DNA from 3 places in the Bradyrhizobium sp. HKCCYLS3070 genome. Region 2 is predicted to be linked to each of the others. Evidence: predicted binding sites of a transcription regulator. Region 2 holds the regulator's gene; each other region holds the start of a gene.
What was found. The regulator PhoB, encoded in region 2, activates phosphate uptake and scavenging genes when phosphate is short. The targets are predictions, from matches to a motif close to TGTCATNNANCTGTCAT.
Positions count from the first base shown of each region.

Region 1: a site for PhoB is predicted at 2,011-2,027, ahead of ACQR03_RS03980 (DUF47 domain-containing protein). Genes of this name have one in related genera too.
Region 3: a site for PhoB is predicted at 1,260-1,276, ahead of ACQR03_RS31535 (Orn/Lys/Arg decarboxylase N-terminal domain-containing protein). Genes of this name have one in related genera too.

Region 1 covers NZ_JBNPTI010000001.1:873,193-876,463, forward strand. The annotation lists gene ACQR03_RS03965 (ABC transporter substrate-binding protein) at 1-12, shown strand, start outside; gene ACQR03_RS03970 (branched-chain amino acid ABC transporter permease) at 92-955, shown strand; gene ACQR03_RS03975 (branched-chain amino acid ABC transporter permease) at 957-1,925, shown strand; gene ACQR03_RS03980 (DUF47 domain-containing protein) at 2,069-2,713, shown strand; gene ACQR03_RS03985 (inorganic phosphate transporter) at 2,728-3,271, shown strand, end outside.
Region 2 covers NZ_JBNPTI010000005.1:356,580-359,850, forward strand. The annotation lists gene ACQR03_RS19220 (trypsin-like serine protease) at 1-1,287, opposite strand, end outside; gene phoB (phosphate regulon transcriptional regulator PhoB) at 1,434-2,141, opposite strand; gene phoU (phosphate signaling complex protein PhoU) at 2,158-2,874, opposite strand; gene pstB (phosphate ABC transporter ATP-binding protein PstB) at 2,905-3,271, opposite strand, start outside.
Region 3 covers NZ_JBNPTI010000019.1:26,698-29,968, forward strand. The annotation lists gene ACQR03_RS31535 (Orn/Lys/Arg decarboxylase N-terminal domain-containing protein) at 1-1,214, opposite strand, end outside; gene cobT (nicotinate-nucleotide--dimethylbenzimidazole phosphoribosyltransferase) at 1,358-2,413, shown strand; gene ACQR03_RS31545 (histidine phosphatase family protein) at 2,413-3,006, shown strand; gene ACQR03_RS31550 (adenosylcobinamide-GDP ribazoletransferase) at 3,003-3,271, shown strand, end outside.

The DNA.
Region 1 (3,271 bases), on a different contig from region 2:
TTGAAGAAATGAACCGCTGTGGCTCCGGCGGCTGAACGTCGCCGGGGCCGCCATCTTCTGGGAAACGCCGAGAGAAAACAGAAACAAGACGATGCAGGCCCTCTACGCACAGCTCCTGGTCGGACTGATCAACGGCTCGTTCTACGCGCTGCTCAGTCTCGGGCTTGCCGTCATCTTCGGCATGCTCAACATCATCAATTTCGCCCATGGCGCGCTCTACATGATGGGCGCGTTCTGCGCCTATTTTCTGCTGAACCTCGGCGGCATCAATTATTGGTGGGCGCTGCTCCTGGCGCCGATCATCGTCGGCATCTTCGGCATGGTCCTCGAGCGCACCATGCTGCAATGGATTGCCGGGCTCGACCATCTCTACGGACTGCTGCTGACGTTCGGATTGGCGCTGATCATCCAGGGCGTGTTCCAGAACTTCTTCGGCTCGTCCGGCCTGCCTTATGCGATCCCGGATCAGCTCCGCGGCGGCATGAATCTCGGCTTCATGTATCTGCCGGTCTATCGCGGCTGGGTCGTCATATTCTCCCTGGTCGTCTGTCTAGCGACCTGGTTCCTGATCGAGCGGACCCGGCTCGGCGCCTACCTGCGCGCCGCCACCGAGAATCCGACCTTGGTGCGGGCGTTCGGCATCAACGTGCCGCGCATGATCACGCTGACCTACGGCCTCGGCGTCGGGCTCGCGGCGCTGGCCGGCGTGTTGTCGGCGCCGATCAACCAGGTGCGGCCGCTGATGGGCGAGCACATCATCATCGTGGTGTTCGCGGTGGTCGTGATCGGCGGCATGGGTTCGATCATGGGCTCGATCATCACCGGCTTCCTGCTCGGCGTGATCGAGGGACTGACCAAATATTTCTATCCCGAGGCTTCCAACACCGTGGTCTTCGTTCTGATGGTCCTGGTGCTGCTGGTGAAGCCGACGGGTCTGACCGGACGGGCGGCCTGACATGACATCCATCACCGACGCAACCCTGCCGATCACCCCGCGCGCGATGCGCGACGAGATGATCGTGTTCGTCATCATGACAGCGCTGCTGGCGATCGTGCCGTGGACCGGGCTGTACCCGTTCTTCGTCATGCAGGCGCTGTGCTTCGCGCTATTGGCCTGCGCCTTCAACCTCCTGATCGGCTATGGCGGCCTGCTGTCGTTCGGCCATGCGATGTTCCTGGGAACGGCCGGCTATTGCAGTGCCCACGCGCTGAAGGTGTGGGGGCTGCCGCCCGAGCTCGGCATCCTGACGGGCGTCGCCGGATCGTTCGTCCTGTCGGTGATCACCGGCTACATCTCGATCCGACGCCAGGGCATCTACTTCGCGATGATCACCCTGGCGCTGTCGCAGCTCCTGTACTTCATCTATCTGCAGGCGCCGTTCACCCATGGCGAGGACGGCATCCAGGGCATTCCGCAGGGCCGGATGTTCGGCATCCTCGACCTGTCCAAGCCGACGGTGCTCTATTACGTCGTGCTGGTCGGCTTCCTCGCCGGCTTCCTGCTGATTTTCCGCACCATCAACTCGCCGTTCGGCGAGGTGCTGAAATCGATCCGTGAGAACGAGCAGCGCGCGATCTCGCTGGGCTACAAGACCGACCATTACAAGCTGCTCGCCTTCATCCTGTCGGGGACGCTGGCGGGCCTCGCCGGTGCGCTGAAGGTGTTCGTCGCCCAGAATGCCTCGCTGACCGACGTCGAGGTCGGGATGTCCGGCCAGATCGTGCTCATGACCCTGGTCGGTGGGCTCGGCACCGTGTTCGGCCCCGTCGTCGGCGCGTTCGTGATCGTCGGCATGCAGCAATATCTGTCCGGGTTCGGCCAGTGGGTGACGGTGATCCAGGGCGTGATCTTCGTCGCCTGCGTGCTCACCTTCCGCCGCGGCGTCGTCGGGGAAATCGCCCATCTGTTCAAGCGATCCCTCTAAGTCATTGATCTGAAAAGAGATCATCGAAAGGGCAGAAAGCGGTGGATGATCCGGCCACCGCTTCTGCTGGTGCGCGATCCGGAGTATGACAGTTCTGTGACGGGCCGGCCCTGGCCCGTTTCGGAATGGATGGATCTCGTCCCATGCTGCACTGGTTTCGCGCCGTCCTCCCGCGGGAGGAGCGGTTTTTCGATTTGTTCGCCCGCCACAACAAGGTGGTGATTCAAGGCGCCCATGCGCTGCAGGACATGCTGCAGGGCGGCGACGACATCCTCAGGCATTGCCAGCGCGTCAGCCAGCTCGAGAACGAGGCCGACAACATCACCCGCGAAGTGCTGACCGCTGTCCGCCGCACTTTCATCACCCCATTCGACCGCGGCGACATCAAGAACCTGATCACCTCGATGGACGACGCCATCGACCAGATGCAGCAGACCGCCAAGGCCGTGGTGCTGTTCGAGGTCAAGGAGTTCGAGCCGACCATGCGCGAGATGGGCACCTTGCTGGTCGACTGCGCCAACCTGATCGGAAAGGCGTTGCCGCTGTTGCAGGCGATCGGTCAGAACGTGCCGATGATCACCGCGATCACCGAGGAGATGACCAAGCTCGAGGGACGGGTCGACGATCTCCACGACATCGGGCTGAAGGAGCTGTTCCTCAAGCACCGCAACGCCAACACGATGGATTTCATCGTCGGCGCCGAGATCTATGACCATCTGGAGAAGGTCGCCGACCGCTTCGACGACGTCGCCAACGAGATCAATTCGATCATGATCGAACAGGTCTAGGGTAGGGCCGCGCCGTGGACGCTCAACTCGGCCTTCCGATCCTGGTCGGCCTCATCGCCGTCGCACTCGCTTTCGACTTCCTGAATGGCCTGCACGACGCCGCCAACTCGATCGCGACCATCGTTTCGACCCGTGTGCTGCGGCCGCAATATGCGGTGTTCTGGGCCGCATTCTTCAACTTCGTGGCGTTCGGCGTGTTCGGCCTCCACGTCGCCCAGACCATCGGCACCGGCATCATCGATCCCGCGATCGTCGACGCGCAGGTGATCTTCGCTGCCCTGGTCGGCGCCATCGTCTGGAACCTGATCACCTGGGCGGCCGGCATTCCGTCGTCGAGCTCGCATGCGCTGATCGGCGGGCTGGTCGGGGCAGGGGTCGCCAAGGCCGGCATCTCGGCCACCGTGTGGAGCGGCCTGTCCAAGACCGTGCTCGCGATCGTGCTGTCGCCGCTGGTCGGGCTGGTGCTGGCGATGATCCTGGTCGCGATCGTGTCCTGGGCCTCGGTACGCTCGACGCCGTTCGCGGTCGACCGCGCCTTCCGCATCCTGCAATTCGCCT
Region 2 (3,271 bases):
CTCGCGCCGCACGACCGCCTCGAACTGGCTCGCGGGGGCGGCGAACATCAGCCGGGTCTCCTCGTGGAACGCCGAGAAGATGCCGACCACGGCCGGCTGTCCGCCGACTTCGGCCATGATGGGGGAGCCCGAATAGCCGAAATTGGCGAGGCAATGCACCGTCAGCAGCATCCCGTCCTTGGTCATGCCGGCGCTGCAATTGCGCTGGCCGGTCGGCGAATAGCGCCGCTCCTGGCCATAGCCGATCTCGGAGATGGTTCCGGCCGTGGTCGCAGCCTGCAATTCCTCGCGCGTCAGCGCCCTGACCTCAACCGGCTTCGACGGCAGCGCGTCCTTCAGCACGATCAGCGCCCAATCGGCGGGCGAGCGGTCGAGCGACCATCTGTCGTGCCGGGTCGGGACGAAATCGGGCGCCACGATCAGCTTGTCGGCGACCGACGATGCCGCCGGCGTGCCCCTGTTCATGCCGGCCAGGAAGCGGACGTTGCCGGGGCTGACCTGCGCCACGCCGTTGAACACGCAATGCGCCGCGGTGAGCACGACGCGCGGCGCGACCAGCGTGCCGGTGCACCAGCCGCCGGTCGAGTATTGCGCGACGGTGACGACGCCGATCGACGACGCCGGCCACGAGGTGGGATCGACGACCTCGCCGATGTGGCGGTCGAGCCCGAGCAGTTGCTCCGGACGCGGAGCGGCGATGCCGGCCTCCGCCGATTCCGGCTTCGGCCGCCAGGCCGCAATGGCACTCTGAGCCTGGACGCGCTGCGGCTCGGTCAACTTGACCCGCTGCACGTCGCGGCCGGCCGATCGCACGCCGCTACGGCCCGCCATCACCAGCCAGGCATAGCCCTGCACGACGTCCTGTTTCACACCGCGGCCGTCGAGCAGCATCAGGCCGAGCATGTATTGCGACTGGGCGAAGCCCTGCGCCGCGGCGCGGCTGAACCAGCGGCCGGCTTCGCCGTAATTGCTCGCAACACCTTCGCCATTGACGTAGGCGATGCCGAGATAGTGTTGCGCGGCAGCGAGCCCCTGATCGGCGGCCTTGCGGTACCACGCCAGCGCCTCGGCGGGGTTGCGCGGTTGGCCCCAGCCGAAGGCGTGCATGAAGCCGACGTCGAACTGCGCCCGCGCATCGCCCTTGGCGGCCAGCGGCAGCAGCCGTCGCATCGCCGCCGCATGCTGCCCGTTGCCTGCCGCCGCGACCGCGTCTTCGAGCTCGGCGGCCGTGGCGCCCGCCGCGCCGCCGAGCAGCACGGCAAGAGATATGATGATGGTCTTGATCAAGGGCGTCCGCTGGCACCGAAACATCGTGACGGCCACGAAGCAGACACGATCAAGACGGCGGCGGCGTGGCGGAAAGCGGACCGCGATCTCCTCAATCGGGCCGCCTCGCGTCTCACACCTGCTGCGTCCTCACGCCGGATCGCCCCTTACACCTGCTCGCTCTTGGCGAAGCGATCATCGAGCGCATAACCGGCGCCGCGCACGGTGCGGATCGGGTCCTGCTCGCGGCCGGGATTGAGCAGCTTGCGCAGGCGGCCGATATGGACGTCGACGGTGCGCTCGTCGATGTAGATGTCGCGGCCCCAGACACTGTCGAGCAGCTGCTCGCGGCTGAACACGCGGCCGGGATGCTCCAGGAAGAACTCGAGCAGGCGGTATTCGGTCGGGCCGAGATCGATCGGCCTACCAGAGCGCGCCACGCGGCGCTTCTCGCGGTCGAGCTCGATGTCGCCATAGGACAGCACGGTCGCCAGCCGCTCCGGACTCGCCCGCCGCAGCAGGCCTTTCACCCGCGCCAGAAGCTCCGGCACCGAGAACGGCTTGACGATGTAGTCGTCGGCGCCGGTCGCGAGGCCGCGCACGCGCTCGCTCTCCTCGCCGCGTGCGGTGAGCATGATGATCGGCAACTGCCGGGTCTCGGTCCGCGCCCGCAGGCGGCGGCACAGCTCGATGCCGGACAGGCCCGGCAGCATCCAGTCGAGCACGACGAGATCGGGAACACGCTCCTTCAGGCGCGTGTCGGCTTCGTCGCCGCGCGCCACTGTCTCGACCTCGTAGCCTTCGGCCTCGAGGTTGTAGCGCAGCAGCGTCGTCAGCGCCTCCTCGTCCTCCACCACCAGAATTCGGGCGCCCATGTCTGAACCGTCTCTCTCAGTTGCCGGGGATCGTCGATGCGAAGCTCGTCATGTCGCCCTTCGGGCGCTTGTCCATGATCTGCTGGCCTTCGATCATATAGAACACCGTCTCGGCGATGTTGGTCGCGTGATCGCCGATGCGCTCGATATTCTTGGCGCAGAACATCAGGTGGATGCAGAACGAGATGTTGCGCGGATCCTCCATCATGTAGGTCAGGAGCTCGCGAAACAGCGAGGTGCAGATGGCATCGACTTCCTCATCGCCCTTCCACACCGTCATCGCCGCCGGCAAATCGTGCGCGGCATAGGCGTCCAGCACCGTCTTGACCTGCGACTGCACGAGATCGGTCATGTGCTCGAGCCCGCGGATCAGCTTCAGCGGATGGAAGTCGCTCTCCAGCGCCGCGACGCGCTTGCCGATGTTCTTGGCGAGGTCGCCGATGCGCTCCAGATCGGTCGCCACGCGCATCGCGCCGACGATCTCGCGCAGGTCGACCGCCATCGGCTGTCGCCGGGCGATGGTGAGAACGGCGCGCTCCTCGATGATGCGCTGCAGCTTGTCGACCTCGGCGTCGGTGGCGACCACCTTCTGGCCGAGCGCGATGTCGCGTCGCACCAGCGCATCGACGGAATCGACGATCAGCCGCTCGGCGAGGCCGCCCATCTCCGATACCAGACGGGTGAGGTCCTGCAGATCGCTGTCGAACGCCTTGGCGGTATGTTCACTGGCCATGATGATCTCCTGAAGACAATGTCGTCGGCGTCAGCCGAACCGGCCGGTGATGTAATCCTGGGTCCGCCGATCGCTCGGCGAGGTGAAGATCTTGCTGGTGTCGTCGAACTCGATCAGCTCGCCGAGATACATGAAGGCGGTCTTGTCGGAGACGCGCGCCGCCTGCTGCATGTTATGCGTCACGATGGCGATCGTATAGTTTTCGGCGAGTTCCTGGATCAGCTCCTCGACCTTGGCGGTCGAGATCGGATCGAGCGCCGAGCACGGCTCGTCGAACAGGATCACCTCCGGCCGGACCGCCACGGTACGCGCGATGCACAGCCGCTGCTGCTGGCCGCCGGACAGCGACAGGCCCGAGGCGTTGAGCTTGTCCTTGACCTCGTTCCACAACGCGCCG
Region 3 (3,271 bases), on a different contig from region 2:
TGGATCTGCGATGCCTGGGAGAAGCTCGCGAGCTGCTTGTGGGTCGATTGCGTGGCGATGATGCCGGGAGCGTCGGGCCCGAGATCGCCGAGGCCCATGGCGAAGCGGCCGGCGTAGAGCGGGTGGAATTTCATGAAGCCCGCCCAGGCCTCGTCGAACATGATGTAGTCGCAGAGGTGCCCGATCCGCTTCAGGATCATCTCGGCGCTGTGGATCGTGCCGTCATAGGTGCACTGCTCGACCACCGCGACGCGGAACGGGCGCGGCTTGCGCCAGGCGTCAGGATCCTTGACCAGCGGGTTGTCGCGGATCTGTTGCCGGAGGTGCTCCTCATCGAGCAGATCCCAGCGCATCGGGCCGATCAGGCCCCAGGGGTTGCGAACCGTTGGGACGTAGATCGGGACTCCGCCGGAGATCAGCAGCGCGCCGTGATGGGCGGCCTTGTGGTTGTTGCGGTCGAACAGCACGAGGTCGCCGTCGGTGACCAGGGCCCCGAGCACGACCTTGTTGGAGGTCGAGGTACCGTTGAGGACGAAATAGGTCTTCTCGGCGCCAAAGATCTGCGCCGCTTCCTTCTGCGCGCGCAGCGCCGGCCCCTCATGGGTCAGGAGATCGCCGAGATCGAGCACGGAATTGTCGAGGTCGTCCCGGAACACGGCCTCGCCGAGATGCTCGACGAAGACCCGGCCGATCGGGCTGCGGCTATAGAACACGCCGCCATTGTGCCCGGGGCAGGTCCAGAGCTGGTTGCCTTCCTCGGCGTAGTCGACGAGCGCGCCGAAGAATGGCGTCTTCAGTGTCTCGGCATATTGCTTCAGCCGGCTGACCAGGTTCTTGGCGATGAAGGCGGGCGTCTCCTCCGACAGGAAGACATAGCCGTCGATGAAGTCGAGCACCTCGACCGGCAGATCCTCGAACCGCTTGCGGCGGATCAGGAGGATGATCGGGAAGTCCAGTCCGCGACGGCGCATCAGGTTGATCAGCGACGCCGTCTTGCCTTCCAGGCCCTTCTTGCCCCAATCGACGACCATGCAGCCGATCGCGGCATCCGTCTGCACGGCGATCTCGGCGTCCTCCAGCTTGCGGGCGCGCACCACCTCGAAGCCCGAGCGCTGGATCTCCTCGATGATCTGGTTGAAGCGGACGCCCGCAAGGTCGTCGGTCTCGAAGACGGGCGCGGCGAACAGGAAGGTGAAACGGCGGAAGTATTCCATGAGAGTCTTTCGGGCTGCGTGGGCAGCCACCTGTCGTCACGTTCGATGACGGTTCGATGACAATAGGGCGCCTCACGGAGCTTGTCTCGGCCGCCTCGCAGTGGCAATCGTCCTGAACCCGAGTGATGCTGAAAGGATCCGTGGTGCTTCCCGAATGGATCAGCCTTGATTGTGTGGCCCCGTCCGAGCTCCATCGGCAGGCGGCGCTGGAACGCCAGGCCCAGTTGACCAAGCCGATTGGCGCCCTTGGGCGATTGGAGCAGGTGGCGGTCGAGCTGGCGGCGCTGCAGGCGTTGGAGCGGCCGGGGGCCGATAGGGTCCCGGTGGTGCTGTTCGCGGGGGACCATGGCATCGCGGCACGGGGCGTGTCGGCGTATCCGCCGGAAGTGACGGTGCAGATGCTGCACAACTTCGCGGCCGGTGGCGCGGCGATCTCGGTGCTGGTGCGCAGCCTGGGCTGTCCGCTCGAGGTGGTCGATGTCGGTACGCTGGCGGATGAGCCGGTGCCCGGTGTCGTCGTCGACAAGCCGCGGCGCGGCACGCGCGACTTCAGCACCGGGGCGGCGCTGACGCCGGAGGAGGTCGCGTTCGCGGCCGACGCCGGACGGCGCGCGGTGGCGCGGCAGGCCGATCACGCGCCGCAGCTCGTGATCTTCGGCGAGATGGGGATCGGCAACACGACGTCGGCGGCAGCCATCGCCGCCGCGCTGCTGTCATGCGCGCCCGCGGACATCGTCGGCAGTGGCACCGGGCTCGACGCCGCCGGGCGGGCGAGGAAGGCTGCGGTGATTGCCGATGCGTTGGGGCGACACGGGCTCACGGCGGGAGCGGCCGTCGCGGACGTCCTGGCTGCCGTCGGCGGCTTCGAGATCATTGCGATGGCCGGCGCGATCGTCGCCGCCGCGCAGCGGCGCTGGCCGGTGCTGGTCGACGGCTTCATCGTCTCGGTCGCGGCGCTGGTCGCCGTCCGCCTCAATCCCTCCTGCCGTCCGTGGCTGCTGTTCTCGCATCGCTCGGCCGAGCGCGGCCACGCCATCGTGCTCGACGCGCTCGGTGCCCGTCCGCTGATCGACCTCGATCTGCGGCTCGGCGAGGCCTCGGGCGCCGCCACTGCGCTGCCGATCATCCGATTGGCCTGCGCGCTCCACGGGGGCATGGCCACCTTTGCGGAGGCCGCCGTCTCGGGAGCCAAGTCCTGATGCGGATCGATCTGCTGCGGCACGGGACGACAGGACGGGACGGCCATCTCGACGGCCGCACCGACCCGCCGCTCAGCGAGCCCGGCTGGGATCAATTCCGGCGGCAGACGCGGAGTCGGATCTGGCGCAGCGTCGTCAGCTCGCCGTTGGCGCGCGCACGTGCGGCAGCGGAGGATTATGCCCGGCTGACCGGCTGCGCGCTGGACATCGAAGCGGATTGGAGCGAGCTCGATTTCGGCCTCTGGGACGGGCGGACGCATCGCGACATCGCCGCGGAGCCCGGAGGCGAAGCCTTGCTCGACACCTTCCATGCCGATGCTGAGGTCCGGGCGCCGGGCGGTGAGAGCTGGTCCGATTTGCAGGCGCGAGTGGCGCGCGCAACACATCGTATCCTTACCCGGCCCGAGCCTGCGCCGGTTCTGGTGGTTGCGCATGGCGGCGCCATGCGCGCAGCGCTCTCGCATCTGCTCGGCTGGCCGCTGCGCCAGCTGTGGAGCCTGCGCATCCGGCCCGGCACGCGGATCACGCTCGAAGCCGGGCAGGGCGGTGATGGTGTATCTTGGGGCGAAATCGTCGAGATCATCCAGCCATGAGTCTGCGTGAATTCTGGATCGCATTGCAGTTCCTGACACGGCTGCCGACACCGCGGGTCGCTGAGTCGCGACCGGACGATCTTGCACGGGCGTCGGTCTGGTTTCCGGCAGCCGGACTGGTGATTGGCGCCTGTCTGGCGCTGGTCGCCCGCCTTTTTCATGATGCCGATCCCTGGATCGTCGCGCTGACCGTGCTGGTCGCCTGGATCGGGATCACCGGCGCGCTGCATCTCGATGGGCTCGGCGACGTCGCCGACGCGTTCGG